Regions from separate parts of the Devosia sp. Z6_126 genome, predicted to be linked through region 2. Evidence: predicted binding sites of a transcription regulator. Region 2 holds the regulator's gene; the other holds the start of a gene.
What was found. The regulator LexA, encoded in region 2, represses DNA repair genes until DNA is damaged. The targets are predictions, from matches to a motif close to TGTTCNNNNTGTGTTCNG.

Region 1 (15,303 bases), on a different contig from region 2:
CCTGGAACAGCGCATGCTCGCGGTAATGCGCTTCGAGGCGCAGGCCGAGCTTTTGCATTAGCTTGATGGAATTGTGGTTGCGCCCGTCACACCGGACAAATACCCGGTGGATGTGGAACCGCTCGAAAGCGAGATCGAACATGGCGCCCAGCGCTTCGGCGGCATAGCCCTGTCCCGAATAGCTGGGATTGATGCAGAAGCGAACTTCGCCCTGCCCCGATGTTGCGTCCTGCCAATTCAGCGAAACATGGCCGATGACCTTCTTGTCGCCCTTGCGCACCATGGCCAGGGTCAGCGTGTCTCCAGGCCGCTGCAGGCTCACATGTCCCCGCAGGACGTTGAGCGCATCGGCAACATCGGCCTCATCGCGCGTTCGGCTGAACACATAGCGCTGCATGGATGGAAGGGTATGATAGGCCGCGAGATCCGCAAGGTCGGCGCGCTCGAAGGTCCGCAGCATCAACCGATCTGTTTGCAAGGGCAAAGATGGTGACGACATGATGGCGAACCTCCCGAATAGATACTGACCGATCATGAACGGATCACGTCAGCGGGAAGTTCCAGCACTAGCGCAAGTTAGTTGAAGATGCTGGGACTAGGTCTGGGGCGTGTTCCGGCTCAGCCACTCGCCCTGCAAAATAGCGTAAATGAACTCTTCATCCCACACACCTTTGGTGACGGCGTGCTCGCGGAAATGCGCTTCCCGCCGCATGCCCAGGCGCTCCATGAGATGGAACGATGACGCATTCTCGGCTGCGCAGCGGGCAATCACCCGATGCAGATTTGCCTGCCTGAACGCCAGGTCCAGCATCGCGCCCGCCGCTTCCGTGCCATAGCCCTGCCCGTGATAGTCCGGGTGCAGGATCCAGCCCACTTCCCCTTGTTGGCTGTCGACGCTCCGCCAGATCAGCGAAACTTCGCCGATCAGTTCGCCGGTGCCGGGCAGTTCCACCCCGAGAACGATTTTGTCGCCCTCGTCGATCAGCGTGGTTTGCGCGATCCGCTGCTGCACCGCCAGTGCGCATTCCTCCCGGCTGAGTGCCGAGTCGAACAGAAACCGCGCCACGTCATCGCGCTGCCGATAGGCAAACACGGCATCAACATCGCCGCGTGTAAACGGGCGCAAACGCAGCCGCTTGGTTTCCATCGGATAGGTCGGATAAAGCGCCATGCGTCCTCCTGGCGGAAGCCACTCTTTGTTGCGGTTCGGGAGAATCAAGGCAAGGCCATTGCTCTTGTTCCTCGCCAACCCGCATGGCAGCCTGCCTCCATGAGCAAACAAGACCGAGTGTCGGTGAACGTGAAAGCCAGTTGCGCCTGCGGGGCGCTGACCATGGCCATCACCGGTCCGGTCGGCTCCATGTTCATGTGCGCTTGCCTACATTGCCAGCAGGCGAGCGGCACGGGTCATTCCACCGTGGCCCTCGTGTCCGAGCAACACCTGATCGTCTCCGGGCAAGCCGGCAGTTTCTCGCGGCCAAGTGCGTCGGGCGCAACCTTCACCCGTCACTTCTGTCCCCATTGCGGCACGCCGCTTTATGGCCAGTCCTCCCGCGCTCCATCCGTGCGCCTAGTCGCGGCAGGCTTTTTCGCCGGCGACAACGCTTGGTTTGTGCCCAATCAACTGATCTTCGCCCGCACCCACCTGGGCTGGGACGCGGTTGCCGATCACCTTCCACAGCACGAGACCTACCGCCGTTCGCCCGCCTGAACCCGCCCGCCCTGCCCGCCCTGGGCAAGAGGCCTTGCCGAGCCAGTCTTTGCGCTTTTCCCTTGCAATGCTATAGGGGCGCCAACACGGCTGTGGGCCGACAGGCAGGACACCAAGGGAGAACTCTTCATGAGCAAGATCAAAGTCGCCAATCCCGTCGTCGATCTCGACGGCGATGAGATGACGCGCATCATCTGGCAGGCGATCAAGGACAAGCTCATCCACCCCTATCTCGATCTGCCGATCGAATATTACGATCTCAGCGTCCAAAGCCGCGACGCCACCAACGACCAGATCACGATCGATGCCGCCAAGGCGATCCAGAAGTACGGCGTCGGCATCAAATGCGCCACCATCACCCCCGATGAGCAGCGCGTCGAGGAATTCAAGCTCAAGAAGATGTGGAAGTCGCCCAACGGCACCATCCGCAATATCCTGGGCGGCGTGATCTTCCGCGAGCCGATCATCTGCCAGAACGTGCCGCGCCTCGTCCCCGGCTGGACCCAGCCGATCATCGTCGGCCGCCACGCCTTTGGCGATCAGTACCGCGCCACCGACTTCACCTTCCCGGGCAAGGGCACGCTGACCATCAAGTTCACCGGCGAAGACGGCCAAGTGATCGAGCACGAAGTGTTCCAGTCGCCCGGCGCTGGCGTTGCCATGGCCATGTACAACCTGGACGATTCCATCCGCGACTTCGCTTATTCCAGCTTCAACTACGCGCTTGCCCGCGGTGTGCCGTGCTATCTCTCGACCAAGAACACCATCCTCAAGGCCTATGACGGCCGCTTCAAGGACATCTTCCAGGAAATTTACGAAGCCGAGTTCAAGGAAAAGTTCGAAGCCGCCAAGATCTGGTACGAGCACCGCCTGATCGACGACATGGTCGCCTCGGCACTCAAGTGGTCCGGCGGCTATGTCTGGGCGTGCAAGAACTATGACGGCGATGTGCAGTCCGACATCGTGGCCCAGGGCTTTGGCTCGCTCGGTCTGATGACCTCGGTTCTGGCCACCCCCGATGGCAAGATCGTCGAAGCCGAAGCTGCCCACGGGACGGTGACGCGTCACTACCGCCAGCACCAGCAGGGCAAGGAAACCTCAACCAACTCCACCGCCTCCATCTTTGCCTGGACGCGTGGCCTGGCGCATCGCGCCAAGCTCGATGACAACGAAGCCCTCGCCAAGTTCGCCGCGACCCTCGAAAAGGTCACCGTCGACACCATCGAAGAAGGCAAGATGACCAAGGACCTTTCCCTGCTCGTCGGCCCGGATCAGCCATGGCTGTCGACCATCGGCTTCCTCGATGCCATCGATCAAAACCTGCAGAAGGCCATGGCCTGAGCGGTCTCGAGAGAGTAATGCGAGCGGCGCCCCTGGGCGCCGTTTTGCTTTTGCGCCTTTCGCGCCGGCCTGAATAGCAATGCCCCTTTCTCCGCACGCCAGCCCGGTTGAACTCCAGCTCGATGCCATGCGGCAGGCGCTGCACCTGTCTGCGAGCGGCCAAGCGCCGGAACTGACCTTTTCGGGCCTCATCCAGGTTCTTGGCGTCAACAGCCACACTCTCATCATCTTCGTTTTCAGCTTGCTCAACATGATCCCGGGTGCCCCAGGCTATGGCGGGTTGGTGGCACTGGCCATGTTTGGCTTTGCCATGGCCATGCTGCTGGGCCGCCCCGTGCGCCTGCCGCGTTTTGTGGGTGACCGGCGCGTCCCAGTTAAGCTCCTGCTCAAACTGCTGGCCCGTTTGCTGCGCTATTCGCGCGCACTGGCGCGCATCTCCTTTCCCCGCTTCCGAGCCCTGGTTGGCACAGGAACGGGTCGCCCCTTTGCCCTCATCGTCATGGTGCTGTGCCTGCCCATGGTGGTCCCTATCCCCTTTATGAACGCCATCCCCAATGTCGGGGTCGCGGTAATGTGCCTGTCCCGGTTGAACCGCGACGGTTTGGGCCTCATCATCGGCCTCCTCATCGGGGCAGTCGGCATCCTGGTCGATGCGTGGGTGATCTGGACGGTGATTTCGCTCGGTTTTTCTGCCGGCGGTTTTCTGAGGGGGTAGTGCGGTGGGCGCCTGGTTGTTGGCATTGTGGGCTCCAGCGCTCATGTGGAATGGCCATGCGCGCACCTGCCGCTAGCGCCTGGCGCATGCAGCGTCTCCTGCCACGCCTCCTCCTGGCGCTGGATCGCTTGCCAACGGGCGGCGTCCTTGTCGGAGTGTTGTTCTTTGCCCTTTCCCTCACGCCTTCGCTGCTGCCCCGTCACTTCGTGCTGCAGGGTATTCTGAGCGGCTGCGTCTTTGCTGCCGGCTACGGCATCGGCGTGTTTGGGGAGTGGCTGTGGACCTTCATGGAACTGAGCATCCCGGGTCGCACCCGCGCGCGCCGGATCAAGCTGATCGCCCTTTTGGTCTGCACGCTCACGGCCATTGTTTTTCTGTGGCTATCCACCGGTTGGCAAAACTCCATCCGCGAGGTCATGGGCATGGCCCCCGTTCATTCCACCCAGCCCGTACGCGTTGCCGCGATTGCGGCTCTCCCCGCCGCCCTGCTGATCGGCATCGGCACCGCCATCGTGCGCTTCGTGCGGGCCGTGGCCAATTGGCTGGCGCGCATCCTGCCGCGCCGGGTGGCGCTGGTTGGCGGCATGCTCATCGTCGGCGTCGTGACCAGCCTCTTTGTCAACGGCATCGTGGTACGCGGCGTTCTTTATGCTGCCGATCAGTTCTATGGCGAACTGGATGCCCTCGCGGGCCAATATGAAGAGCCCCCGGCCGATCCCCTGCGTTCGGGCAGCGCCGGCTCCCTCATCGACTGGGACACGATTGGGCTCGACGCCCGGGTTTACGTCCAGTCCGGTCCCACCGCCCCCGATATCCAAGCCCTGATCGGGCGCCCAGCCAAGAGCCCGCTTCGGGTTTATGTTGGGCTCCGTTCGGCCGAAACGGTGGACCAGCGGGCCCAGCTTGCCCTTGCGGAAATGGAGCGGATCGGCGCCTTTGATCGCTCTGTGCTGGTGCTGATCATGCCAGTGGGCACCGGCTGGGTTGACCCCCCCGCCATCGACACGCTCGAAATCCTGCATGCCGGTGACGTCGCGAGCGTGGCCCTGCAATATTCATATCTCACCAGTTGGCTCTCGCTCCTTGCCGAACCTGATGTTGGCACGGCTTCGGCCCAGGCGCTGTTCAACGCGGTTTACGATTACTGGACCGAGTTGCCCCCCGACACCCGGCCCAGGCTTTATCTGCATGGTCTGAGCCTGGGTGCCTATGCGTCACAAGCCTCCGCCACCCTTTACGACGTGCTGGCCGATCCGTTCCAGGGCGCGCTTTGGGCCGGCCCGCCCTTCGCCAGCCCCTCCTGGCGCAATGCCACCGCGAACCGCCAGGCCGGCACTCCGGAATGGCTGCCGCGCTTCAACGACAGCTCCATCATCCGCTTTACCAACCAGAGCAATGCCCTCGACATTCCCGGTGCCAGCTGGGGTCCCATGCGCCTGGTTTACCTGCAATATGCCAGCGACCCCATTGTCTTCTTCGAACCCCAGGTGCTGTATCGTCCGCCCGAATGGCTGACCAGCAATCGGCCGCCCGACGTCTCGCGCCAGCTCACCTGGTACCCAGTCGTCACCTTCCTACAGCTCGCGCTCGACATGGCCCTGGCCCAAACCTCGCCCGTTGGGTTCGGCCATGTTTACGCGCCCCAGCATTATCTTGATGCCTGGCTCGCCATCACCGATCCCCCAAATTGGGACGCTCCAAATCTGCAGCGACTGCGCGACCGGCTCACGCGCTCCGGCGGGGCACAGGATATCGGCCCCGGCTGGTTCCGGGATAAAGCGCCTGTTGTAACATCCGCTGTGCCTTGAGCGACGTAGCCGCCTAACGCAACTTTCCCGCACTCTCATGGCTTTCAGGGGATGCAATTGCCTGGCCCTGCCCCCATATAGGCCTCAAGTTCAGTCCGAGGAGATTTTCCTGATGTTCATCGCCCGCCGCTTCCGGCTAGCCAGCGCGTTTGCCGCACTTGTTGTCGCATTCTCGATGGCCGCTGTGGATACCGCGGACGCGCGCGCCCGTGGCAGCTTTGGCAGCCGCGGCACCCGCACCTTCCAGTCGGCGCCTCCAACCAACACGGCACCCAACACCGTAGCCCCTATCCAGCGCTCCACCACGCCCGCACAGCAGGCACGACCCAACGCTAACGCCCAGAACCCTGCCGCCGCCCAGCAGCGTGGCGGATTCCTGGGCGGCCTTGGTGGCTCCCTGTTCCGTGGCTTGATGCTTGGCGGCTTGCTCGGTTTGCTCTTTGGCGCTGGCTTTGGCGGCATTGGCGGCTTGTTCAGCCTGCTCTTCCAGGTTCTCCTGATTGGCGGCGTCGTCTGGCTGGTAATGCGCCTCGTCCGCGGCGGCGCGCGCCGTCCGGCTATGGCCGGCGGGCCAGACAACACCAACCGCACCGGCTTTGAGAACTTCGGCCGCAATCTTGGCGGCTTGGGTGGCTCGGGTGCCGGCAATGCCACCCGCCCCTCGCGCGCTCGCCCGGCCAATCCGGACGAACTGGGCGTTGGCCAGCGGGACCTCGATAGCTTCGAGCAGATGCTGGGTCAGGTTCAGACTGCTTATGGCGCCGAGGACTATGAAACCCTGCGTCGCCTGACCACGCCCGAAATGATGGGCTACCTGGCCGAACAAATGGCCGCCAACGCCACCCGCGGCCTGCACAACCAGCTTGCCGACATCAAGCTGCTCCAGGGTGACATCGCCGAAAGCTGGCGCGAGGATAACAGCGATTACGCCACCGCTGCCTTGCGCTACAGCCTGCGCGACTGGACCGTGGAACGCGCCACCGATCGGGTCGTCGAGGGCGACCCCGCCGAACCCACCGAGGCCACCGAACTCTGGACTTTTGTCCGCCCGCGGGGCGGCGACTGGAAGCTATCAGCGATCCAGGAAGCTTAAGCGCTCCGCTACAACCACACAAAAAGGCCCGCCTCCAGCTCAGGAGGCGGGCCTTTCCTTTTTTCTCTATCCTTGGTCTAGAGCAGCGCGCGGATAGCGGCCAGTGCGTCTTCGGCCTTGCTGCCATCCGGACCACCGGCCTGCGCCATGTCGGGACGACCGCCGCCGCCCTGCCCGCCCATCGCAGCGGATCCCGCCCGTACCAGATCCACGGCCGAAGCCTTGCCGATCAGATCCTCGGTGATACCGACCGCCAGCCCCGCTTTGCCATCTTCCGCCAACCCGATAATGGCAACCACACCCGATCCCACCTGCTTTTTGGTCTGGTCGACTAGTCCGCGCAGATCCTTGGGCTGCAGGCCATCAACGATGCGGCCGATAAAGGGCGTGCCGTTGATCGCTTCCACCTCACTGCCCCCGGCGGCGCCGCCGCCCATGGCCAGCTTCTGCTTGGCATCGCTGAGCGCCCGATCGGAGCGCTTGAGCTGCTCCTGCAGCGCCGCGATACGCTCAAGCACATCCTGGCTGCCGGCACGCAGCATCCCCGCTGCAGTTTCAACAATGGCAACATGGGTGTTGCCGCGAAGGCGCGCCGCATTGCCGGTCAGCGCCTCGATGCGACGCACGCCGGCCCCCACGGCACTTTCAGCCACCACCGACACGAGCCCGATATCGCCGGTGCGCCTGACATGGGTGCCCCCGCACAGCTCCACCGACCACCCGAGGCTGTTGCCCGTCGGCTCGCCCATCGAGACCACGCGCACTTCGTCGCCGTATTTTTCGCCGAACAGCGCGCGGGCGCCCGAATCCTTGGCTTCCTCAACTCCCATCAGCCGCGTTTCGACCGGCGCGTTTTGCAGGATAATGGCATTGGCCAGGTCCTCGACCTCCGCCAGTTCCAGCGGGCTCATGGCCTTGGTATGCACAAAGTCGAAACGCAGCCGATCCGGCGAAACCAGCGATCCCTTTTGAGCAACATGGTCACCCAGCACGACCCGCAGCGCTTCATGCAGCAGATGGGTGGCGGAGTGATTGGCACGAATGGCCGAACGGCGAGCGTGGTCAACCACGAGTTCGAGGGCCTGCCCCACGCGCAGCGCTCCAGTCTCGACCTTCACCTTGTGCGCGAACACACCATGGTACTTTTGCGTGTCGGTGACCACAACGCTGAGGCCGTCACCACGCATGGAGCCGGCATCGCCAACCTGCCCGCCGCTCTCGCCATAGAACGGGGTTTGGTTGAGTACTACATAACCTTCTTGCCCGGCCTCAAGCCGATCGATCTCGGCCCCGTCGCGCAGCAATGCGGTGACTTCCCCTTCGGCCGTTTCGGTTTCGTAGCCCAGAAACTCCGTGGGCCCAAGCCGATCAGCCAGCCCATACCAGACCGCGTCGGTGGCCGCCTCGCCCGAGCCTGACCAGCTCCGGCGCGCTTCTGCCTTTTGCTGGGCCATAGCGGCATCAAAGCCGGCTTGGTCCACAGCAATGCCGCGCGCCCGCAGCGCATCCTGGGTGAGATCGAGCGGGAACCCATAGGTGTCATAAAGCTTGAACGCGGTGGCGCCGTTCAGCGTATCGCCTTCGGCGAGAGTGCTCGTTTCATCCGAGAGAATCTGCAGGCCCCGTCCAAGGGTCTTAAGGAAGCGCCCCTCCTCCAGCCGCACCGTTTCGCTGATCATGGCCTCCCCGCGCGAAAGCTCGGGATAAGCTTGGCCCATTTCGCGCACCAGCGCTGGAACGAGCTTATGGATCACCGGCTCTTCAGCGCCGAGCAGCGTGGCATGGCGCATTGCGCGCCGCATGATCCGCCGCAGCACATAGCCACGCCCTTCATTGGAGGGCAGCACGCCTTCGGCGATCAGGAACGACATCGAGCGCAGGTGATCGGCGATCACCCGCAGGCTGCGGTTACCCTCGCCCTCGACTTCGGTGCCGATCGCCGAGGCAGCAGCCCCGATCAGCGCCTTGAACAGGTCGATATCGTAATTGTCGTGCACACCCTGCATCACGGCGGCAATACGCTCAAGGCCCATGCCAGTGTCGATTGACGGGCGTGGCAATGGTGTGCGCGAGCCGTCGGCATGCTGCTCGAACTGCATGAACACGAGGTTCCAGATCTCGATCCAGCGATCGCCATCTTCATCCGGCGAGCCGGGAGGGCCGCCCCAGACCTTGTCGCCATGGTCGTAGAAGATCTCCGAGCACGGCCCGCACGGGCCTGTGTCGCCCATCTGCCAAAAGTTGGACTTGGCGCCCAGCCGCACAATCCGGTCCTCGCCGATCCCGGCGATCTTCTTCCATAGCTCCATGGCCTGGTCGTCGTCCTCGTAGACGGTAACCATCAGCAGGTCTTTGGGAAGACCCCAGTCCTTGGTCAGCAAGGTCCAGGCCAGTTCAATGGCGTGGTCCTTGAAGTAATCGCCAAAGGAGAAATTCCCCAGCATCTCGAAAAAGGTGTGGTGGCGGGCGGTAAATCCGACATTGTCCAGATCGTTGTGCTTGCCACCGGCGCGCACGCATTTCTGCGCCGAAGTGGCGGTCGTATAGGGGCGCTTTTCGAGACCGGTAAAGACGTTCTTGAACTGCACCATGCCAGCATTGGTGAACATCAATGTGGGATCATTGCGCGGTACCAATGGGCTCGACGGAACCGCCTCGTGACCATTCCGGGCAAAAAAGTCGATAAAGCTCGAGCGGAGATCGTTTACGCTGGTCATAGAATGGCTTTCATGGCGGATTGGCGCCCGTGGACGCCGCAAGACTTTGGCTGGCTTTCTAGCCCGTGCGGCGCAGCGCTGTCCAGCATCGGTGCGCCCCGCTTACTGCTAGGTATCGGGACGCCGGCTAGAGGGCTCGATGAGCATCGCCAGGCCCGATATAAACGATTCCAGATTGCGTTGGCGGCAGCTCTGTCTCGCCTGCTTGCAGCCGGGCGCCTGCCGTTCAGACTCAAAAGAAAAGGCACCGCTCTCGCGATGCCTTTCTTCACCCTGCATGGGAACTGCTTATTCGTCGCTGTCGGCAGCGTCGTCACCGCCCGATACCAGCAGTACTTCTCCGAGCAGGCCCGAGCTTTCGCGCACGCCCTGCTCGATAGTTGCCGCAGCCGCCGGATTGTCCTTGAGGAACTGGCGCGCATTCTCACGCCCCTGCCCCATGCGCTGGCTGTCATAGGAGAACCAGGCGCCCGACTTTTCCACCACGCCGCTCTTGACCCCAAGATCGAGCAACTCGCCAGTCTTGGAGATACCTTCGCCATACATGATGTCGAATTCAACCTGGCGGAACGGCGGGGCCAGCTTGTTCTTGACCACCTTGACGCGGGTCTGGTTGCCCACGATCTCCTCGCGGTCCTTGATGGCGCCGATCCGGCGAATGTCGAGCCGCACCGAGGCATAGAATTTGAGCGCATTGCCGCCGGTCGTGGTTTCGGGCGAACCATACATCACGCCAATCTTCATGCGGATCTGGTTGATGAAGATCACCAGGCACTTGGATTTGGAAATCGACGAGGTCAGCTTGCGCATGGCCTGGCTCATCAACCGGGCCTGCAGCCCCGGCAGCGAGTCGCCCATTTCGCCTTCAAGCTCGGCCCGCGGCGTCAATGCCGCTACCGAATCAACCACCAGCACATCGATCGCGCCCGAGCGCACCAGCGTGTCGGTGATTTCGAGCGCCTGTTCGCCGGCGTCAGGCTGGGAAATCAGCAGATCATCCACATTGACGCCCAGCTTGCGGGCATAGATCGGATCGAGCGCGTGCTCGGCATCCACAAAAGCGCAAACGCCACCCTTGCGCTGCGCCTCGGCAATCACATGCAGCGCCAACGTGGTCTTGCCTGAGCTTTCCGGCCCGAAGATTTCAACGATGCGGCCCTTGGGCAGGCCACCAATTCCGAGCGCAATATCAAGCCCGAGCGAGCCCGTCGATATTGCCTCAACCTCGATCGAGGCAGCCTCGCCAAGGCGCATGATCGAGCCCTTGCCGAAATTTCGCTCGATTTGGCTCAGCGCCGCGGCGAGAGCCTTGTCCTTGTCCATTGATCCACCTTCAACGATCCGAAGCGGGGTATTTGCCATACGAGTCTCTCCTTATTCCACGCTCCGGGACCGGGCGCAACGCGCTGCTTTCCGGAAGATCAATCCACGAGAAGTGCCCTCTTGTTCTCATTTTGTTCCGCTCCTGTCAAGGCGATTTCTCGCGCCCCTTGCAACAAAAGAACCGCAGTCCCTGGACCGCAGCCCTTCCGTGCCCAGATGGAACTCTGACCGCCACGCGGCGCGCAAAAGAGCTTGCCGGGCCGGCCCGGGTTGCGCTTTATGCACGGGACGACCGCAACGGGCAATCGAGGAGCAAACCCCGTGAATCTCATCCAGTTTTTCGATCAATCGGGCGCCCGCGCCGTGGCCGCAGTAGAGGGTGACGTCGCCCGCCGGGTCAACACCACCACCAGCGTTTATGAGCTCGCCACGACCGCCCTCGCCCAAGGCACGGGTCTTGCGGCGCTCGTGGCCCAGCGTGGGCTTGGAGACGCCGTCAATCGGCACGACATCCTGGCTGAAGGGCGCATGCTCGCGCCGATCGATCATCCCGATCCGGCCCATCTTTATATCACCGGCACAGGGCTGACCCATCTGGGCTCGGCCGCCACGCGCGATGCCATGCACAAGGGCAACGCCGCCAAGCAAGCCGAACAGCTGACCGATTCCATGAAGATGTTCCAGATGGGCCTTGAAGGGGGCAAGCCCGAAGGCGGCGCCCGGGGCGTCCAGCCGGAATGGTTCTACAAGGGCAATGGCACGACCGTGGTCAATCCCGGTCACCCCATTCCATCCCCGTCCTTTGCCCGCGATGCTGGCGAAGAGCCAGAGATCGCCGGCATCTACCTGATCGACGCCAATGGCCAGCCCCGCCGCCTTGGTTTCGCGCTGGCCAATGAGTTTTCCGATCATGTGACGGAACGGGTCAACTATCTCTATCTCGCCCATTCCAAGCTGCGAGCCTGCGCCTTTGGTCCCGAGCTGCGGGTGGGTGATCTACCCGACCATATCGAAGGCATGTCGCGCATTTATCGCGATGGTGCGGTGATCTGGGAAAAGCCGTTCCTGTCGGGCGAGGCCAATATGAGCCACACCATCGCCAATCTGGAATATCACCACTTCAAATATGGCCTGTTCCGCCAGCCTGGCGACGTGCATGTGCATATGTTCGGCACGGCGACGCTCAGCTTTGCGGACAACATCGTCACTCAGCCCAATGACGTATTCGAGATCGAGGAAAGCCAGTTCGGCGCTCCCCTGCGCAATCCCGTCCGGATCGAGGACGAGCATCCGCTGATCATCGGCGATCTCTACTAGGGGGAGCCGCTCAATTCAAATCGCGTGCATGAGCCTTGAGATCAGCAAGGCTTAGCCCGTCCAGCACCGCTTCATTGGTTGAGTGCATGAAGACGCGGGGCGCCTGCCCCGCTTCCAGCGCCTGTGCCCACCGCTCGGCCAGAAGGCACCAGCGGTCTCCTGCCTTCAGTCCAGGAAAGCCCCATTCGGGGCGGGGCGTGGACAGATCATTGCCGGCGACTTTGGAGTAGGCGAGAAAGGCTTCGCTCGCCTCGATGCAGACCAGATGCCGGGCCACGCCTTCTGGGCCCGCCGCACAATAGCCGCTGCGGAAGAACCCCGTCAGCGGACTGGTGGAGCAGGGCTCGAGCGGTTCGCCCAGCACATTGCGCTCCCCCGCCCCTTCACCGAAATTGCGCGCGTTCACTGCGCCTGGCCTTCGTCCTGCTTTTGCAGCACCTCTTTGACCTTGGAATTGATCTGGTCCAGCGAATAAGGCTTGGGCAGGAACTCGACGCTCTGATCATCCTCGATATCGCGGCGCACGCTTTCCTCGGCATAACCCGACACAAAGATCACCTTGAGCCGCGGCATGGTCTTGCGCACATGCTTGAGCAGGGTTGGCCCATCCATCTCGGGCATCACCACATCCGAGATCATCAGATCGATCTTGAACTCGAGCTCCTCGAGCACCTCGAGCGCTTCTTCGCCGCCGTCAGCCTCGAACACCTCGTAACCAGTCGCGCGCAACGCGCGAGCGGAGAATGCCCGCACGCTTTCCTCGTCCTCAACCAACAGGATACGCTCTTCGCCCGTCAGGTCCCGCACTGGCGCCGCTGCCGCGGCTACTTTGGCCGTGGCCTCGATCTCAGAGGGCACATAGCGGGGCAGGAAGATTTTGAACGTGGTGCCAACCCCGACGGTCGAGACCGGATAGATATAGCCTTCGGTCTGCTTGATAATGCCGTAGACCGTCGACAACCCCAGCCCGGTGCCCTTACCCAGCTCCTTGGTGGTAAAAAAGGGCTCGAAGATCTTGGTGAGCACTTCCTGGCTCATCCCGGTGCCGGTGTCCTGCACTTCGATCAACACATAATCGGCCGCCACCATGCCATCGAACTGCATGGCCTCGGCCTCGGCGCGGCTGACATTGCTGGTGCGAATGGTGATGGAGCCACCATCGGGCATGGCGTCGCGAGCATTGACCACGAGGTTGATCACCACCTGTTCGAGCTGGACCACATCGGCGCGCACCGGCCAGATATTGCGGCCGTGATCAACGCCTAGCGTGTTCTTGTCCCCGATCATCCGCTTGAGCAGCACGGTCAGATCGTCAACGATCAGCGGCAGCTCAAGCACTTGCGGCCGCAGAGTTTGCCGGCGCGAGAACGCCAACAGCTGCCGTGTCAGCCCCGCTGCACGGTTGGCGTTCTGCTTGATCTGCATCAGTTCGCTGAACGATGGATCGCCCGGCTTATGCTTAAGCAGCAGCAGATCGGAAAAACCGATGATTGCGGTCAGTAAGTTGTTGAAATCATGCGCAACGCCGCCGGCGAGCTGTCCCACGGCCTGCATCTTCTGGCTTTGGGCAAACTGCGCCTCAAGCTTGCGCTGGTCGGTCATGTCGAGGGCATAGACATTGACCTGCTCGGGCGAGCCCGACAGGGTTTCAGAGCCCGATAGATAAAGCCGCACGGCGTGCTCGCCTTCCGCGCTCAGCAACGCATCCACCGGCTCCACTGCCGAGCGATGCGCCGAAGCATCGGCGATGGCGCGCGCAAAACGGTCGCGGCTGCCTTGGCCGATCAGGTCGATCAGCGGCTGCATTTCAAGGCTCTTTTCCTCACCCGACCAATGGAAGATGCGCCCAAATGGGGCATTGGTGCGGATAATCCGCCCTTCGCTGTCGAGCGTCGCGATTGCAAATGGCGTATCGTTGAAAAAGCGCGAGAACCGGATTTCCGCCGCCCGCAACGCTTCCTCGGTATCGGGCGCGCTGGTCATGTCGAGCACCAGGGTGCGCGTTTCGCCCAGTTCACCGTCGGCCATGCGAGCCGCGCGATGCAGGAGACGCACCGGCAATGTTGTGCCGTTGCGGCGCACCAGGTCGATATCGATGATCTCGGTGCGGATTTCCCCGTCACCGCGACCACGCATCAACAACGTCGCGCCATCGCCATGCACCACGTCGCGCAGACTGAGCTGGCCGGCATTGAATTCAGCCAGATCGTAACCCAGCCAGTCGGCAAGGGTTGAGTTCAGATACTGGATCCGCCCACGCGCATCAGCCGAGAAAAAGCCCGCCGGCGAATGATCGAGATAATCGATCGCGCGCTGCAGATCGCGGAAAGCGCTTTCATTATTGTCGCGGTCGCGGGTGATGTCCTCGACCGTCCAGATCACCTTGGGCTTGGATTCGCCTTCGGTGACCGGCAATGGCCGCACTCCAACCCGGTACCAGAAGGCGCGATTGCTTTCGGCCTGGGACCCCCCCAGCCCCCCGATCAGGCGGATATCCTCCACCGCGCTGCGCCCGTCCTTGGCCGCGCGCGACAGGCGGTAAATCGCTTCGCTGGCATCGGATTGTCCGGCAAACAAGCGCGGCACGCCCACCGGAACCCCATTGTTGAGCGCCCCCGCAAAGCTGCCATAGTGCGCATTCACATAGGAAATGCGCCCATCCCGATCCGCCACCACCGCGCCAAAGGGCAGGCTGTCGACGATGGCGTGGGACGTGGTGCGCCGCTCCTCATTACCGGCAAAGCGGAACAGGCCCGCAGCCAGTCCAAACAGGCAGAACACGCCGACCACTGCCAGCATGCCCACAAAGGTCATCACCAGATCAAGCGGCACGTGATCACCGAACATCGCGTAGCCCACCGCCAGCGCCACCAGCGCCAGTCCCAGTGCCACAACGCGCCAGAGCCCGTATCCGCCCCGCCCCGAATCCACCAGCGGCTCGGGATAATTGTCATCCCGGATCGGCGTGACGGCCATGTTCAAGCTCCTAGGTCTTCGGTCGCAAGGCTTTCGGACCGCTTCGCATGGTCTGGCACAGAGCCAGCTTACCAAGGCAATGCTTGGCTTTCGTTCGCAACGCAAGCGCGTACACCATCTGGCCGCCCGAATCAGGTGCCCAGAAAGGTTTAGCAAATGGTCTGCCGCGGGGGGAGATATTGCTTGTTATCAACAGGCTTGCCAGCCTCAGCGTGTTGGCCGCCACCCTGTGCTGGGGCGCAATCGCATCACAAAGCCGACCACCTCCGCGACGGCCTTGAAGTGCTCGGCCGGAATGGGCT
Region 2 (15,303 bases):
GCATCGTCGACATGGTGCATGAGGACCTCAAGCCCTCCGACATCATGACCAAGGACAATTTCATCAACACCATCGTGGTCAATTCCGCGATTGGCGGGTCGACCAACGCCCCGATCCACATCCAGGCGATCGCCAAGCATATCGGTGTCGAGCTCGACCTGCAGGACTTCCAGACCTATGGGCACAAGGTGCCGCTGCTGGTGAACCTGCAGCCGGCCGGCGAATATCTCGGCGAGGATTACTACCATGCGGGCGGCGTGCCGGCGGTGGTCAACGAGCTGATGAAGCAGGGGCTGATCCGCGAGAATGCACCCACCGTCAACGGCAAGAGCATCGGCGAGAACTGCCGCAACACGCCCATCCAGGACGAGAAGGTGATCCGCCCCTTCGAGCAGCCGCTCAAGGAAGAAGCGGGGTTCCTGGTGCTGCGAGGCAATCTCTTTGATAACGCGATCATGAAGACCAGCGTGATCTCGCCCGAGTTCCGCGAGCGCTACTTGGCCAATCCCGAGCATCCCGGCATGTTCGAGGGCAAGGCGGTGGTGTTCGATGGTCCCGAGGACTATCACCACCGGATCGATGATCCCTCGCTCGATATCGACGAGCACACGCTGCTGTTCATGCGCGGCGCGGGCCCGATCGGCTATCCGGGGGCGGCTGAAGTGGTCAATATGCGACCCCCTGCCTACCTCATCAAGAAGGGTGTCCACGCGCTGGCCTGTATCGGTGACGGGCGCCAATCCGGCACCTCGGGCTCGCCCTCGATCCTCAACGCCTCGCCTGAAGCGGCGGCGGGCGGCAACCTTGCCATCCTGCGCACGGGTGACCGGGTGCGTATCGACCTCAACAATGGCACCGCCGATATCCTGATCTCGGACGCCGAGATCGCGACGCGCCGGCAGGAACTGGCGGAAGCGGGCGGCTACAAGTACCCCGCGCACCAGACGCCCTGGCAGGAGATCCAGCGCGGGCTGGTGGACCAGCTCGGCAACGGCGCCGTGCTCAAGCCAGCAGTGGCTTACCAGCGCATTGCCCAGACCTATGGCGTGCCGCGCGACAACCACTAGGCTCAGCCGACAACGACTTCGAAATCCCCGCTTCGGCGGGGATTTTTTCTTTCCAAGGCACGGCAAAACTCCGGTCGGCGCGGGGCCTCCGGTTGAAAGCGGCGTTGGCGAGGCATTGCCTCAAAAAACGTTGCGCAAAACGGAAGCTCCGCCCCGCCAACAGCGACTGGGTGCCGATGCCCGCTCCCTCCTGCGGCGCATGCCAGATTCCGCGGATGTCGAACTAAACCCTGGCGGGCACCGCTGCCTGCGCCACATCAGGGTTCCGATGACCAGTGCAGCTGCCATCGCGATTCTTCACCCAAGACCACCGGACGATAGAGGCCCACGGCTCTTGCGGACACCGGCCGGATCGCGGCGACCCACGATCCCCCAGCCTCCACGCACCAACCACTCGTCATGATCTCGCTTGGATGCACGGATGAGGAGACTATGGGGGTGATCGGTGGGGGCGGGGATAAGTTATTGTCGGGAGGATGGACGACCGGCTCGTGGGTAACGGGGCCGGAGGCAAGCTGTTGTGAGCGGGGCTACATCGGCGCTCTTGCGCGGGAGGGGCCTGCACCCCCACCCCGGCCCTCCCCTCAAGGGGGAGCGGGAAGAGGGGCTCAAAGGCGCTGGTCTGGTACAGCCCGATGAGGACCTTAGGGCGGCAATCGAGTTCCGTTGAAGACGATAGTTTCTTGGCCGAGTTGGGCTTCAGGCGTGGCGAGCGATGTGGGCGAGGGCCCGCTGAAACATGGGGTGCCATTCGGGTCCGGGTTGGCACTCGAGTGGCCACCAGAAGAACTCGAACCAATGACCGCCATCATCATGGGTAAAGTAACGCCAGTGTTCGGGCACGGGAGCCGCGGCACTCACCACAACGAAGTGCCAAAGCTGTTGCTCTGCAATGGAATTGCTGGATGGCAGCGTGCGCAAAGCTTCTGCCTGGAGGCCTGACTCCTCTGCGAGTTCGCGCAGGGCACCGACTTCCATCGGCTCGGAGCCTTCCCGCGTTCCTTTCACCAGCTCCAACCCAGCCAAAGGATGCCTGAACGCCAAGCACTGGCGTTCTTGCCCCACCCCGCGCAGCAGGACGGGACAGAGTTTTTCGACCATCGGGATCAATATTTGCGCAGCAGGCCCACAAGGCGACCCTGGACCTTGACGCGATCGGGCGGGAAGATGCGGGTTTCGTAGGCGGGATTGGCCGCTTCGAGTGCGATGGTGTTGCCCTTGCGACGCAGCCGCTTGAGGGTGGCTTCCTCGTCATCCACCAGGGCGACGATGATCTCGCCGGTGCCGGCAACATCCTGGCGGCGGATCAGCACGGTGTCGCCATCGAAAATGCCGGCATCGATCATCGAATCGCCGCGCACTTCGAGCGCATAGTGCTCGCCAGGCCCAAGCATTTCGGGTGGCACCAAGATGGTGTGGGAATGGCTCTGGATCGCCTCGATGGGGGTACCGGCGGCGATCCGGCCCATGACCGGCACGGCCACGGGGCGCACATAATCATCGCTCCAGCCCGAGCGAGGCGGCGGAGCGGCAACGCGGCCCAGATTGCCTTCAATGACGCTGGGCTCGAAGCGCGCCTTGCGGCCGCCAAGTGCCGGGTTCATCGAATCGGGGAGTTTGAGCACTTCCAGCGCCCGTGCGCGATTGGGCAGGCGGCGGATGAAGCCGCGCTCCTCGAGCGCCGTGATCAGGCGGTGAATGCCCGACTTGGAGGCCAGATCCAACGCGTCCTTCATTTCGTCAAACGAAGGGGGAATGCCGCTTTCCTTCATCCGCTCATGGATGAACATCAGCAGTTCATGTTGCTTGCGCGTCAGCATCGGAGCCCTTCAATCGCAGAATCGGAACAAAGACTGAACGAGCATAGGTGTTCCAGTTATGTTCTGCAATAACGCTCAAGGGCGCAGGAGAAAATTCTTTGGCTCTGCTTAGAACCCGTCCAGCGGAACGGCCGCAGCAAGGGCGCCGGCGGGTTGCCCGGAATCGTATTCCGGCTGCACCAGCAGCATATCGGCACGGGCCAGCGAAGAGGTATGACCGCTATCGGTTTCGCTGATCGGGAGCAAGCCCGCACCTTGGCTTGAATGCACCAATTGGGCGCGCATGAAATGGCGCCGGGCGGTATTGGGCGGCGTGGGCGCGAGGAGCGGCAGGTGCCAGGGGGCGGGTTCGGCAACGCGCAGCCAGCGGCGCAGCGCCGGCTTGATGAAGACGGCGGCGGTCACCATGGCCGAAACCGGATTACCGGGCAGGCCAAACACCAGGGTCTTGCCGAGGGTGCCGAACATCAGCGGCTTGCCGGGGCGCATATTGATGCGCCAGAAATCGAGCTGCACGCCGAGACTCAGCAGGATTTCCTGAACGATGTCATGGTCGCCAACACTGGCGCCGCCGGTGGTGATGACGAAGTCGGGGGTTTCGGCAAAGATGGCGGCGAGGCGTTCGGAGAGGGCCGAGCGGTTGTCGGGAGCGATGCCGTAGTCGCGGATCTCGGCGGCGTAAGGCGCAAGGAGCGGTCGCAGCCCGAAGCTGTTGGAGGCAACGATCTGGCCCGGCCCGAGAGCGGTGCCGGGCAGCACCAGTTCGTCCCCGGTGGCGAGGAGCGCGATGCGCGGCTGCACGGCGACGGGCAAAGTCGGGCAATTGGCGGCGGCCGCGACGGCCAGTTGCATGGGGGTGAGGCGAGAGCCTCTCGGAATCAGCTCCTGTCCCTGTCGGAAGTCGTGGCCAAGCGGGCGAATGCTGCGCCCCACGGGAGGCTGGGCGGCAAAGCTGACGCGGTCGCCGGTGCGGGTCGCTTCCTCCTGCATGATCACGGCATCAGCGCCCGGGGGCACGGGCGCGCCGGTGAAGATGCGCACGCAGGTGCCCGGGGCGATATCCGCGCCAAAGCCGGCGCCGGCCTGGGCGGTGCCGACGACATCTAGGATCGCGCCCGGCACGATATCGGCCGCACGCACGGCATAGCCGTCCATGGCGCTGGCGGGGAAAGGCGGCTGGTCATGGCGGGCGAGCAGGGGCTCGGTCAGTACCCGGCCGGCGGCGGCCTCAAGCGGCACCGACTCGGTGCGGGCGGGCGGCACGCGGGCGAAAATGGCCGCGAGGGCGTCTTCAACCGGGAGCAGGCTCATGGCGCCCGCTGGAAATCGCCGGACTTGCCGCCCGATTTTTCGAGTAGGCAGATCGCGGAAATAACCATCTCGCGGTCGATGCCCTTGGCCATGTCGTAAAGCGTAAGCGCGGCGGTGGAAGCCGCCATGAGGGCTTCCATTTCCACCCCGGTCTGGCCGGTGGTTTCGGCAGTCGCAAGAATGGTGATGGCGCCGGGCTCGCGCGCCTCCATCTCGACGCTGACCTTGGTGAGCGGGATGGGGTGGCAAAGAGGGATGAGCTCGGCGGTCTTTTTGGCTGCCATGATGCCCGCGACGCGCGCGACGGCCAGGGCGTCGCCCTTCTTGAGGGCGCCACCCATGATGGCGGCAATGGTTTCGGGCCGACCGCTGATCACCGCCTGGGCGAGGGCGCGGCGGCGGGTGACTGCCTTGTCGCCGATATCAACGATCCGGGCCTCCCCGCGCTCGTTGAGATGGGTCAGCTGCGGCTCGCTCATGGATGGGCGGCCTGGGGCACACCCTGCAGGAGGGCGCGGGTGGCGGCGACCACATCGGCCTGGCGCATCAGCGATTCGCCGACAAGGAAGGTGCCGATGCCGGCTGTGCGGTCGAGATGCTGCAGGTGTTCGTGGCCGTTGATGCCGCTTTCGCTGACCAGCACCTTGCCCGCGGGCACGCCGCCAGCAAGGTTGACCGAGGTATCGAGCCGGGTTTCGAAGGTGCGCAGATTGCGGTTGTTGATGCCGATGAACTCGGCGTCGAGCGCCAGCGCCCGGTCGAGCTCGAGCTGGTCATGCACCTCGACCAGGGCATCCATGCCCCATTCGCGGGCGGAATCGAGCAGGTAGCGCGCGACGTCGTCACCGACAGCGGCGAGGATGATGAGGATGCAGTCGGCCCCCCAAGCGCGCGCTTCGGCGACCTGGTAGGTTTCGAACAGGAAATCCTTGCGCAGGACCGGCAAGGCGGTGGCGTCGCGCGCCTCGCGCAAGAACGCCGGCGAACCCTGGAACGAGGGCTGATCGGTGAGGACCGAAAGGCACGTCGCGCCGGCCTCTTCATAGGCGCGCGCGATCTCTGCCGGGTTGAAATCGGGCCGGATCAGGCCCTTGGAGGGGCTGGCTTTCTTGACCTCGGCGATCAAGGCGTATTCGCCGCGGGCGCGCTTGGCCTTGATGGCGGCGAGAAAGCCGCGTGGCGGGGGCTGGTCATGGGCGGCGGCAACCACTTCGTCCCAGGGGCGCAGGGCCTTGGCCGCGGCGATTTCCTCGCGCTTATAGGCTTCGATCTGCTTGAGAATATCGCTCATGGGGGTGTTCCATTGGAGATGGCGACGAGGCGCTCGAGGGTTTCCCGGGCCTTGCCGCTGTCGATCATTTCGGCGGCCATGGCGGCGCCGCTGCGCAGGTCACTCACCACATCGGCCACGATCAGCGAGGCGGCGGCATTGAGGAGAACGATGTCGCGATAGGCGCCGGGCGCGCCGTCAAAGAGCGCGTGGATGGCGAGGGCATTATATTCGGGCTCGCCACCCAAGAGGTCATTGGGATCGTGGCGCGACAGGCCCGCATCTTCAGGGGTGACTTCGAAGCTGTGAAGGTTGCCGTCAGCGATCTCAGCCACATAGGAGGGGCCAGTGACCGTAAGCTCGTCCAGCCCATCGCGACCATGCACCACCCAGGCCTTGATCGCCCGGTTGGCGAGAAGCGCGGCGGCGACCGGCTCCACCCATTCGGGGGAATAAACGCCCAGCATATAGCGGCGCACGCCCGCGGGGTTGGACTGGGGGCCGAGCAGGTTGAACATGGTGCGCACGCCCATTTCGGCGCGCGACGGACCGACATGGCGCATGGCTGGGTGATGGGAGGGCGCGAACATGAAGCCGATCCCGGCCTCGTTGATGCAGCGCGAGATTTCGGCGGGGGTGAGGTCGAGCTTGACGCCTAGGGCTTCCAAGGCCTGGGAGGAGCCCGATTTGGAAGACAAGGCGCGGTTGCCGTGCTTGGCGACGGGAACGCCGGCGGCGGCAACAACGATGGCGCTGGCTGTCGAAATGTTGAGCGTGCCAACGCCATCACCGCCGGTGCCGACAATGTCGATGGCGTGTTCGGGGGCGTCGACCGTCACCATCTGCTCGCGCAGGATCGACACGGCGGCGGCGATCTCACCCACCGACTCGCCCTTGAGGCGCATGCCCATGAGGAAAGCGCCGAGCTGGGAGGGGGTCGCTTCACCGGCCATGATGGTGCGCATCACCGAGCGCATTTCCTCGCCGGTGAGATTGCGGCGGTCAGCAATCTTGGCCAGTGCCTGCTTGATGTCCATCAGGCGGCCTTTCCGTTGAAGTCGCGAGCGAGGTTGAGGAAGTTCTGCAACAGCGCGTGCCCGTTCTCCGACGCAATGCTTTCCGGGTGAAACTGGACGCCATGTACCGGCAGGCTCTCGTGCTGCATGCCCATGATCAGACCATCATCGGTGGTGGCGGTGACCTTGAGGGTAGCGGGCAGGGTGGTCGGTTCAACCACCAGCGAGTGGTAGCGCGTGGCTTCAAAGCGCGAGTTGAGACCGCGGAACAGGCCTTCGCCCGTGTGGTTGATGGCGCTGGTCTTGCCATGCACCAGTTCGGGCGCACGCACGACGTCGCCGCCCATGGCCTGCCCGATGGCCTGATGACCAAGGCATACGCCCAGAATGGGGATCTGCGCCTTGAAGCGGTCGATCACCGCCAGGCACACGCCGGCTTCGTTGGGGGTGCAGGGCCCGGGAGACAGCACGATGGCCTGGGGGGCCATGGTTTCGATCTCGTCGGGGGTGATCTTGTCGTTGCGCACCACGGTGAGTTCGGCGCCAAGTTCGCCCAGATAGTGGACGAGGTTGTAGGTGAAGCTGTCGTAATTATCGATAACGAGCGTGCGGGTCATGGGTCTGCTCCAGCGCAGCTATGGGGAATGGAGGTTCAGAGATCAGAACCAGCCCCGCCATCGATAAGTGTTCGACCTCAGTGTGAGGTCCACGCTGGTCTTGCTGCCGCTCATTGCCCGATCCTCGCCTCGCCGGCGTAGCGTAGCGCTTCCTCGGCAGCGCTGAAAAGGGCGCGTGCCTTGTTTTCGCATTCCAGTTGTTCGAGGGCCGGCTGGCTATCGGCAACAATGCCGGCGCCGGACTGCACATAAAGTTTGCCGTCCTTGAGCAGCGCGGTGCGCAAGACGATACAGGTGTCCATGGTGCCATCGGCGCCGAAATAGCCCACACAGCCGCCATAGATGCCGCGACGCGACTTTTCGAGCTCGTCGATGATCTCCATGGCGCGCACCTTGGGGGCACCCGAGACCGTGCCGGCCGGAAAGCCGGCGGCGAGCGCATCGACAAAGTCGTATTGCGGATCGAGCACGCCAACCACATTGGAGACGATGTGCATGACGTGGCTGTAGTATTCCAGAAAGAACTTGTCGGTGACCCGCACAGTGCCGGTCTTGGCGACGCGGCCCACATCGTTGCGCCCGAGATCGAGCAGCATCAGGTGCTCGGAACGTTCCTTGGGGTCGGCCAGTAGTTCGGCCGCCAGTTCCTGGTCGCGGGTCGGCGTCGAGCCGCGCTTGCGGGTGCCGGCGATGGGCCGGATGGTGACCTCGCCTTCGCGAACACGCACGAGGATCTCGGGGCTGGAGCCCGCCACGGCGAAATCCCCGAAATCAAGGAAATACATATAGGGGCTGGGATTGGTGCGACGCAGCGCCCGATACAAGGCGGTCGGCGGCAGGGTGAACTCGGCCTCGAAACGCTGGCTGAGCACGACCTGGAAGATATCGCCGGCGGCGATGTAGTCCTGCGCCCGGGCGACCATGGCGAAATACTCGTCGCGCGTGGTGTTGCTCTGGACGGCGATGTGCTGCAGGTCGGGTACGGCCGGGGTCGTTGGCAGCGCCCGCCCAAGGCGGGCGATAGCGTCATCGATCCGAGCCGTCGCGGCTTCATGGGCCTGGCGGGCAGTCACCCCCTGGCGGACGTAAACGGGCGCGGTGAGATAGAGCTCGTCCTTGACCGTATCGAACACCGCCAGCAGCGAGGGTCGCATCAGCATGGCTTCAGGCAGCTGCAGATCGTCCGGGTTGCTGTCGGGCAGCACTTCCATATAGCGGACCATCTCATAGCCCAGAAAGCCATAAATGCCGGCCGATTGGGGCGGCAGGCCTTCGGGCACCGAGATCTGGGAGTCGGCCACGAGGTGCCGCAGGGCGTCCAGCGGCTGGTCGGGCAGGGGCTCGAAGGCTGTGGCATCGAGCTGGGCCTGCCGGTTGATCGAGGCGGTGCCTTGTTCAACCTTGAGGATCACATCGGGCAGCAGGCCGACGATGGAGTACCGGCCACGGGTCGAACCATCCTGCACCGATTCCAGCAGGAACGTGTTGCGGCGATCCTGAGCCAGCTTGAGATAGGTGCCGATCGGCGTTTCGAGATCGGCCACGATGCGGCGCCAGACGATCTGGGACTCACCCCCGTCATAGCGATCTGCAAACTGCTGGGTGAAGTCGCTGGCCACCATCGTGTTTCCCGAAAGCTTACTGCGCCGAGGACAGGCTCAGCGCCTGCTGGAGCGCCTGCTCGTTGACCCGAAGCCCGGCTTCATCGCGTACTGCCGACACAAAGTCTCCAAAGACGCCGACGCGAACTTCGTTCTCGAGGCTGGCGCTGGTTTGCGGATTGAGCGGGCCTTCAGCCGGCACGGCCTCAACCACCTGGAACACGACGGTTTCGCCGGCCTGATTGATGGCGGAGCCGTGGTGATCGGGGCCGCCGTCGAACGCGGCTGCGGCCACGAGACCATCCACCGAAGTTCCCTCGGCGCCACCGCGGTTAAAGGGCGGGCTCAACTGCGGGAACACGGAGAGCGAAGCGGCAACATCGGCCAGGGGCTCGCCGGCATTGAGGCGATCAACCGCAGCCTGGGCTTCGGTGGCGATCGCCGCGTTGATCCGCTCGGCGGTGATCGCGGCGACGACCGCATCGCGCACTTCATCAAGGGTCTGGTCGCGCGCTGGCTCGATGGCTTCCAGGTCGAACCAGATATTGTTATTGGCGCCCAGCGAGATGGCGGGGGTGAGATTGCCTTCCTGGGCGACAAAGATCGACTGGACCACGCGCGGACGCTCGCTTTCGGGCAAGCTCGCGATAACGGCGAGTTCTGCCCCGCTTTGGGTAACGCCTACCTGATAGAGCTCAAGACCAAAGCGCTCGGCGATTTCGCTGAGCGGCCGGAAGGCGGCGCGCAGTTCCTCGACCTGATCGAGCACTTCAGCAACTTCCTTGCGCGCTTCGGCCAGAGCCAGGTTCTGGCGAATCTGTTCACGTGCTTCTTCCAGGCTGGTCTGACCGCCCGCTTCGATGGTCTGCACATGCACGACACGTGGGCCCGCCACGCCACTGATCACTCGGTAACCGCCGGCCGGCAGGCTAAAGGCGGCTTCGGCCAGCGTGGCGTCAGTGATTTCGGCCTGCCCTCGAGTGCCAAGATCGGTGACGGTGAGGCCGGCTTCCGCCACCACATCGGCAAAGGGGCGGCCCGAGGCGGCACCCGCTTCAAACAGCGCGGCTTGTTCGGGCGAAGCCAGAACGGCCTGCTGAATGTTGCGGCGCTCGATCGTGGTCAGGCTATCCTTGGTGCGCTCATATTCAGCGGCAACCGCCTCGTCTGAAATCGTCTTGGTTGCGGCGAGCGAGGCAGGCGACAGCGCAAGGAGCTGCACCTGGCGCGTTTCAACGGTGCGGTACTCGGCCTGGTGTTCGGCGAGATAGGCGGCCAATTCTTCCTCCGACGGCGCCGGGGGCGTTCGCACATTGGTGTCGCTGATCACGAAGAAATCGACGGTGCGCTGATCGGCAATGTAGCGGTTGAGCATCTGGGCAGCGGTCGGGGGCAGGATGGTGTCGCCGAAGAGCGACAGCGCCAGCTGCTGGCGGCGCGCAGAATCGGCCTGATCCTCGAAATACTCGGACTCCGACATGCCATTTTGCTGCAGCACCTGCTGGAAGACCGCGGGATCGAAAGTACCCAGCGTGCCGCTGAAATTGGGGTCTTCCCGCAAGAATTCGCTCAGCTTCTGCTCGGAAACACCAAGCCCCATGCGGTTGGCAAGACCATCAAGGGCCGCCTCTTGCGCAAGGGACTGCAGCACCCGGCTCGGAACGCCGAAGCTCTCGGCTTGTTCGAGCGTGGGCATCGAGCCGATCTGCTGGGCGATCTGGTTAAGCTGGCCGCGATAAGCGCGCAGGAAGTCGCGCGAGCTGATCTCTTCATCGCCAACGCGAGCAACGGTGCTGCCGCCCAGGTCGGTGATGACATTGTTGATGCCAAAGCCCGCAAGCCCCACCAGGAGGAAGGCCCCCAGGATCTTGCCCATCCAGGATTTTGCAAACAAACGCAAACTATCGAGCATGTGGGGCGTTCCGCTACACGAGATACAGGGCTTTACCGCTGGCAAGGCGGGGTACTACTAGAGTTAGTGACTGCCGGGGTTAGGGCAAAGCCCGCTCCGGTGCAAGAGGCAGGAGTATACAAGAGTGACCCGCACCATCACCCCCCTGATCGCCGGCAACTGGAAAATGAACGGGCTTCGCTCCGCGATCGACCAGTTGGGAGAGCTAGCCTGTCTGATGACCTCGGGCGATGCCCCCCGTGCCATGGTGGTGATTTGCCCGCCTGCGACCATTCTTCACGCCGTTGCCAATCGGGGCGCAACCAGCGGCATCATGGCCGGCGGGCAGGATTGCCACCAGGCCGTCTCGGGCGCTCACACTGGCGATTTGTCGGCAGCGATGCTCGCCGATGCCGGGGCGCAATATGTGATTGTCGGGCATTCCGAGCGACGTGCCGGTCACGGTGAGACCGACGCATTGGTCCGCGCCAAGGCCGAGGCGGCGATCGCGGCGGGCCTCAAGCCCATCATCTGTGTCGGCGAAACCGAAGCCCAGCGCGATAGTGGCGAGGCCGAAAGCGTGGTTGGGGCGCAATTGGCCGCCTCGGTCCCCGATGCTGGCGCCGAGCACGGCATCGTCGTCGCCTATGAGCCGGTCTGGGCCATTGGGACGGGCCGTACGCCCCGCAATGAAGAGATCGCTGCCATGCATAACCGCATCCGCCAGTTGCTGGTGGAGCGGTTCGGTGAAGACGGCCAGACCGTCCGGATTCTCTATGGCGGATCGATGAAGCCGCAGAATGCGCGCGAGATTTTGGCCATCGAGAATGTGAATGGCGGGCTGGTCGGTGGCGCGAGCCTCTTGGCAAAGGACTTCTACACCATTATCTCGGCGGTATGAGCCGATCCGGATGCTGCGCTGAAAAGCGGCGCAAGCGTCTGGCATTTGCGCGAGGGGGCGTGTAGAACGCCCCATCTTTTGCTTGACCGAAACTGAGATCGATGGCGAACGTCCTCATTGTTGCTTACCTCCTGATCGTGTTGGCGCTTATTGCGGTGATCCTGCTGCAGCGCTCCGAGGGGGGCGCGCTCGGAATCGGCGGGGGCAGTGGCGGCGGCTTCATGACGGCCCGCGGCTCGGCCAATCTGCTGACCCGCACCACGGCGATTCTCGCCGCACTGTTTTTCGCCACCGCCATTGGCCTGACCATTCTCAACGAAGTGGATCGCGGCAGCTCGGGCATTCTCGAGCGTGCGGCGCAGACCCCGGACGGCACCGCGCCCACCAGCGTGCTGGATGCGCTCAATTCGCTGCAAAGCTCGACCCCATCCGACCTGCCCGTGCCCGCAGCACCTGCGGCCGATCCGGTTGCGCCGGCTGGCTCCGATCCGGTCACCGAGCCCACCGCGCCGGCTCCGGCAGCGCCCCAGAACAATTCGGCCCCAGCGGCCCCCGCGACTGACCTGCCAGTGCCCGAGGCACCGGCAACAGCCCCGGCGGCGCCGCCCGCCAACTAAGCCGCAAGGCAGAACCGAACAGGGGGATGGCAACATCCCCTTCTTCTTTTGTGGAGAGCGCAAAGGCGCTCTTTGATTCGAATCGCTGTTTGAGTAAGGTGAACGCCCATGGCTCGGTACGTATTCATCACCGGAGGCGTGGTCTCCTCTTTGGGTAAAGGTCTGGCATCAGCGGCTTTGGGCGCTGTGCTGCAGGCGCGCGGCTACAAGGTGCGGCTGCGCAAGCTCGACCCCTATCTCAATGTGGACCCGGGCACGATGTCCCCTACCCAGCACGGCGAAGTGTTCGTGACCGATGACGGCGCGGAAACCGATCTGGACCTCGGGCACTATGAGCGCTTCACCGGTCGCTCGGCCAACAAGCGCGACAACATCACCACCGGCCGGATTTATTCGGACATTCTCGCCAAGGAGCGGCGCGGCGATTACCTGGGCGCCACCGTCCAGGTCATCCCCCATGTTACCGACGCCATCAAGGAATTCGTCCTCGATGGCAATGAGGACTTCGACTTCGTCCTCGTCGAGATCGGCGGCACCGTGGGCGATATCGAGGGGCTGCCGTTTTTCGAGGCGATCCGCCAGCTCGGCAACGACCTGCCACGCGGTGATACCTGCTATCTGCACCTGACCTTGATGCCCTATATCCCCTCGGCGGGAGAGCTCAAGACCAAGCCGACCCAGCACTCGGTGGCCGAACTGCGCTCCATCGGCATCATGCCCGATGTGCTGCTGGTGCGTTGCGATCGTCCCATTCCCGATAGCGACAAGCGCAAGCTCGCGCTGTTCTGCAATGTGCGCGAATCGGCGGTGATCCAGGGCTTGGACGTTGGCTCGATCTATGATGTGCCGCTGGCCTATCATCACGAGGGGCTCGACCGTGAGGTGCTTGCTGCCTTTGGTATCACCGACGCACCGACGCCCGACCTGACGGCCTGGGAAGAAGTGTCCAAGCGCCTCCACAACCCCGAAGGCGAGGTCAATATCGCTATCGTGGGCAAGTATACCGGTCTCAAGGACGCCTATAAGTCGCTGTCCGAAGCCCTCAACCATGGCGGCATCGCCAACCGGGTCAAGGTCAACCTGCAGTGGATCGATTCGGAAGTGTTCGAGCGCGATGACCCCGCGCCTTACCTGGAACATGTGCACGGCATCCTGGTGCCAGGCGGCTTTGGTGAGCGCGGCTCGGCCGGCAAGATCGAGGCAGCACGCTTTGCCCGCGTCAAGGACGTGCCGTATTTCGGCATTTGCTTTGGCATGCAGATGGCCTGCGTGGAGGCGGCGCGCAACACCGCCGGCATCAAGAATGCTTCGTCCACCGAATTCGGCCCGACCAAGGAGCCGATCGTTGGTATGATGACTGAATGGACGCGCGAGAATAACAAGGAAGTGCGCGGAAGCGACACCGACTTGGGCGGCACGATGCGGCTGGGTGCCTATCCCGCGCAGCTGACCCGAGGCAGCCGCGTTGCCGATATCTATGGCACCACGCACATTTCCGAGCGGCACCGTCACCGCTATGAAGTGAATATGGACTACCGTAAGCTGCTGGAAAAGAACGGCCTCTTGTTCTCGGGCGTATCGCCCGATGGCAAGCTGCCAGAAATCGTGGAGCGCACCGATCACCCCTGGTTTATCGGCGTGCAGTTCCACCCCGAGCTCAAGAGCAAGCCCTTCGAGCCTCACCCGCTGTTCGCCAGCTTCATCGCGGCAGCCATCGATCAAAGCCGGCTGGTTTAGGGAGAAAGAGTTGGCCGAGATCGTCAATCTTCGCACGGCACGCAAACGCAAGGCGCGCGAAGAGGAGGCTGCTAAGGCCGAGCAGAACCGCATTCTTTTCGGCCGCACCAAGGCCGAAAAGAACAAGAGCAAGGCCGAAGCGGAACTTGCTGCCCGGCGCCTCGAAGGGCATAAACTCGAGGACTAAGGCGTTGCTGCCGGGGCAGGCCGGACTGCGGCGATGATCTGGGCCAGCAGTGCCTTGAGGTCGTCGCGATGGCCGGTGCTGGCGGCCGGCAGGCTCGCGTCCGAGGTCATGACGACGGTCAGTTCAAGCGCGGGCACCAGGTACAGCATCTGCCCGCCATAGCCCCAGGCATAACGCACATCCTCATCCGCAATGCGGGTGAGGAACCAGCCATAGCCATAGCCATCCGAGTTGAACCGTGACGTGGTTCGTTGCACCCAGGACTGCTCGATCCAGCCCTGAGGCACAATGCGCTCGCCATCCGCGGTGACGCCGCCGCGCTGGATCATCTCGCCAAAGGCCAGCAGGGAGCGCGGGCTCATCGCCATCTCGTTGCCGCCGAGATAGATGCCTTGCGGGTCACGTTCCCAAGCGGTGATCTCGAAACCTTCAATCGCACCCAGCCAGTCGCGCGCGAGGGCAAGGGCGGTTTTTCCCGTTGCCTTGGTCAGCGCCGCTGATAGAAGATGGCTCGAGCCGGTGGAGTAGAGCATGCGGCCCCCGGGCTCGTCGGCAAAAGGTTGATCAAGCGCTGCGCGCACCCAGTTGCGGCTCGCGATCCAGCGACCGTAGTTCGGCCCCGATGTGGGTTGCAGCCCCGCCTGCATGGACAGCAGATTGCCGATCGAGACCCGCTCGAGGCGAGGATCTGGATCGTCGGGCAGCTCTTCATCGAGGATGGTGGCGATGGGCTGATCAACGCCCTCCAGCACGCCGCGCTCGATGGCAATGCCGACCAGCGTCGCGAGGATCGTCTTTGACGCCGACTTGATGTTGGTCGGATCCGTGACGCTGTGGCCACGATAGCCCCGCTCGGCAAGAACCTCGCCATGCTGGTCGACGATTACAGTCTCGAGCGGCTCCAGCTGCTCGGCCGTGGTGAGTATCTGGGCAAGATCTTCCTGCGCCGCCGCGGGAAAACTGAAGGCGGCAAAGGCCGCAAAAAGCATGGTTCGGATCATGGGTGGAGCCTTAATCCAAAGCGCGGCAAATCAAGGGCGGTGAGCCCGGTACAAAAACGTAAAAAGCCGCAGAGAAGGTCATTCCACCCAGTTGACCGGCGCGGGCTGTTGTCGTCCCTTGAGCTTGCGTTTGATCGCAACCCTTCGGGGCGCCGAAGGGTTGGGGCAAGGCAACAATCTGCGCACAACAAAGGTGTTTCCATGCGTCTATTGCTTCTCGGAACCGGCGGCATGGCCAGGCTCCACGTCAAAGGCTTTCGCGAGGTC

Region 1: recA (recombinase RecA) is a predicted target of LexA. The motif match lies at 10,830-10,847, and genes of this name have one in related genera.

The regions. Positions count from the first base shown of each region.
Region 1 is NZ_JBYUNO010000004.1:139,239-154,541, reverse strand. It holds gene AC3YOG_RS17555 (GNAT family N-acetyltransferase) at 1-499, opposite strand, end outside; gene AC3YOG_RS17550 (GNAT family N-acetyltransferase) at 596-1,171, opposite strand; gene AC3YOG_RS17545 (GFA family protein) at 1,271-1,711, shown strand; gene AC3YOG_RS17540 (NADP-dependent isocitrate dehydrogenase) at 1,841-3,052, shown strand; gene AC3YOG_RS17535 (exopolysaccharide biosynthesis protein) at 3,132-3,767, shown strand; gene AC3YOG_RS17530 (alpha/beta hydrolase) at 3,824-5,575, shown strand; gene AC3YOG_RS17525 (Tim44 domain-containing protein) at 5,688-6,668, shown strand; gene alaS (alanine--tRNA ligase) at 6,746-9,385, opposite strand; gene recA (recombinase RecA) at 9,674-10,747, opposite strand; gene araD1 (AraD1 family protein) at 11,030-12,025, shown strand; gene AC3YOG_RS17505 (DUF2237 family protein) at 12,036-12,431, opposite strand; gene cckA (cell cycle histidine kinase CckA) at 12,428-15,001, opposite strand; gene flhB (flagellar biosynthesis protein FlhB) at 15,209-15,303, opposite strand, start outside.
Region 2 is NZ_JBYUNO010000002.1:59,253-74,555, reverse strand. It holds gene AC3YOG_RS07170 (IlvD/Edd family dehydratase) at 1-1,067, shown strand, start outside; gene AC3YOG_RS07165 (NUDIX domain-containing protein) at 1,767-2,168, opposite strand; gene lexA (transcriptional repressor LexA) at 2,174-2,887, opposite strand; gene AC3YOG_RS07155 (molybdopterin molybdotransferase MoeA) at 2,996-4,198, opposite strand; gene moaC (cyclic pyranopterin monophosphate synthase MoaC) at 4,195-4,677, opposite strand; gene trpC (indole-3-glycerol phosphate synthase TrpC) at 4,674-5,489, opposite strand; gene trpD (anthranilate phosphoribosyltransferase) at 5,486-6,508, opposite strand; gene AC3YOG_RS07135 (anthranilate synthase component II) at 6,505-7,101, opposite strand; gene trpE (anthranilate synthase component I) at 7,212-8,723, opposite strand; gene AC3YOG_RS07125 (peptidylprolyl isomerase) at 8,740-10,614, opposite strand; gene tpiA (triose-phosphate isomerase) at 10,739-11,494, shown strand; gene secG (preprotein translocase subunit SecG) at 11,596-12,111, shown strand; gene pyrG (CTP synthase) at 12,220-13,848, shown strand; gene AC3YOG_RS07105 (DUF4169 family protein) at 13,859-14,035, shown strand; gene AC3YOG_RS07100 (serine hydrolase domain-containing protein) at 14,032-15,036, opposite strand; gene AC3YOG_RS07095 (Gfo/Idh/MocA family protein) at 15,238-15,303, shown strand, end outside.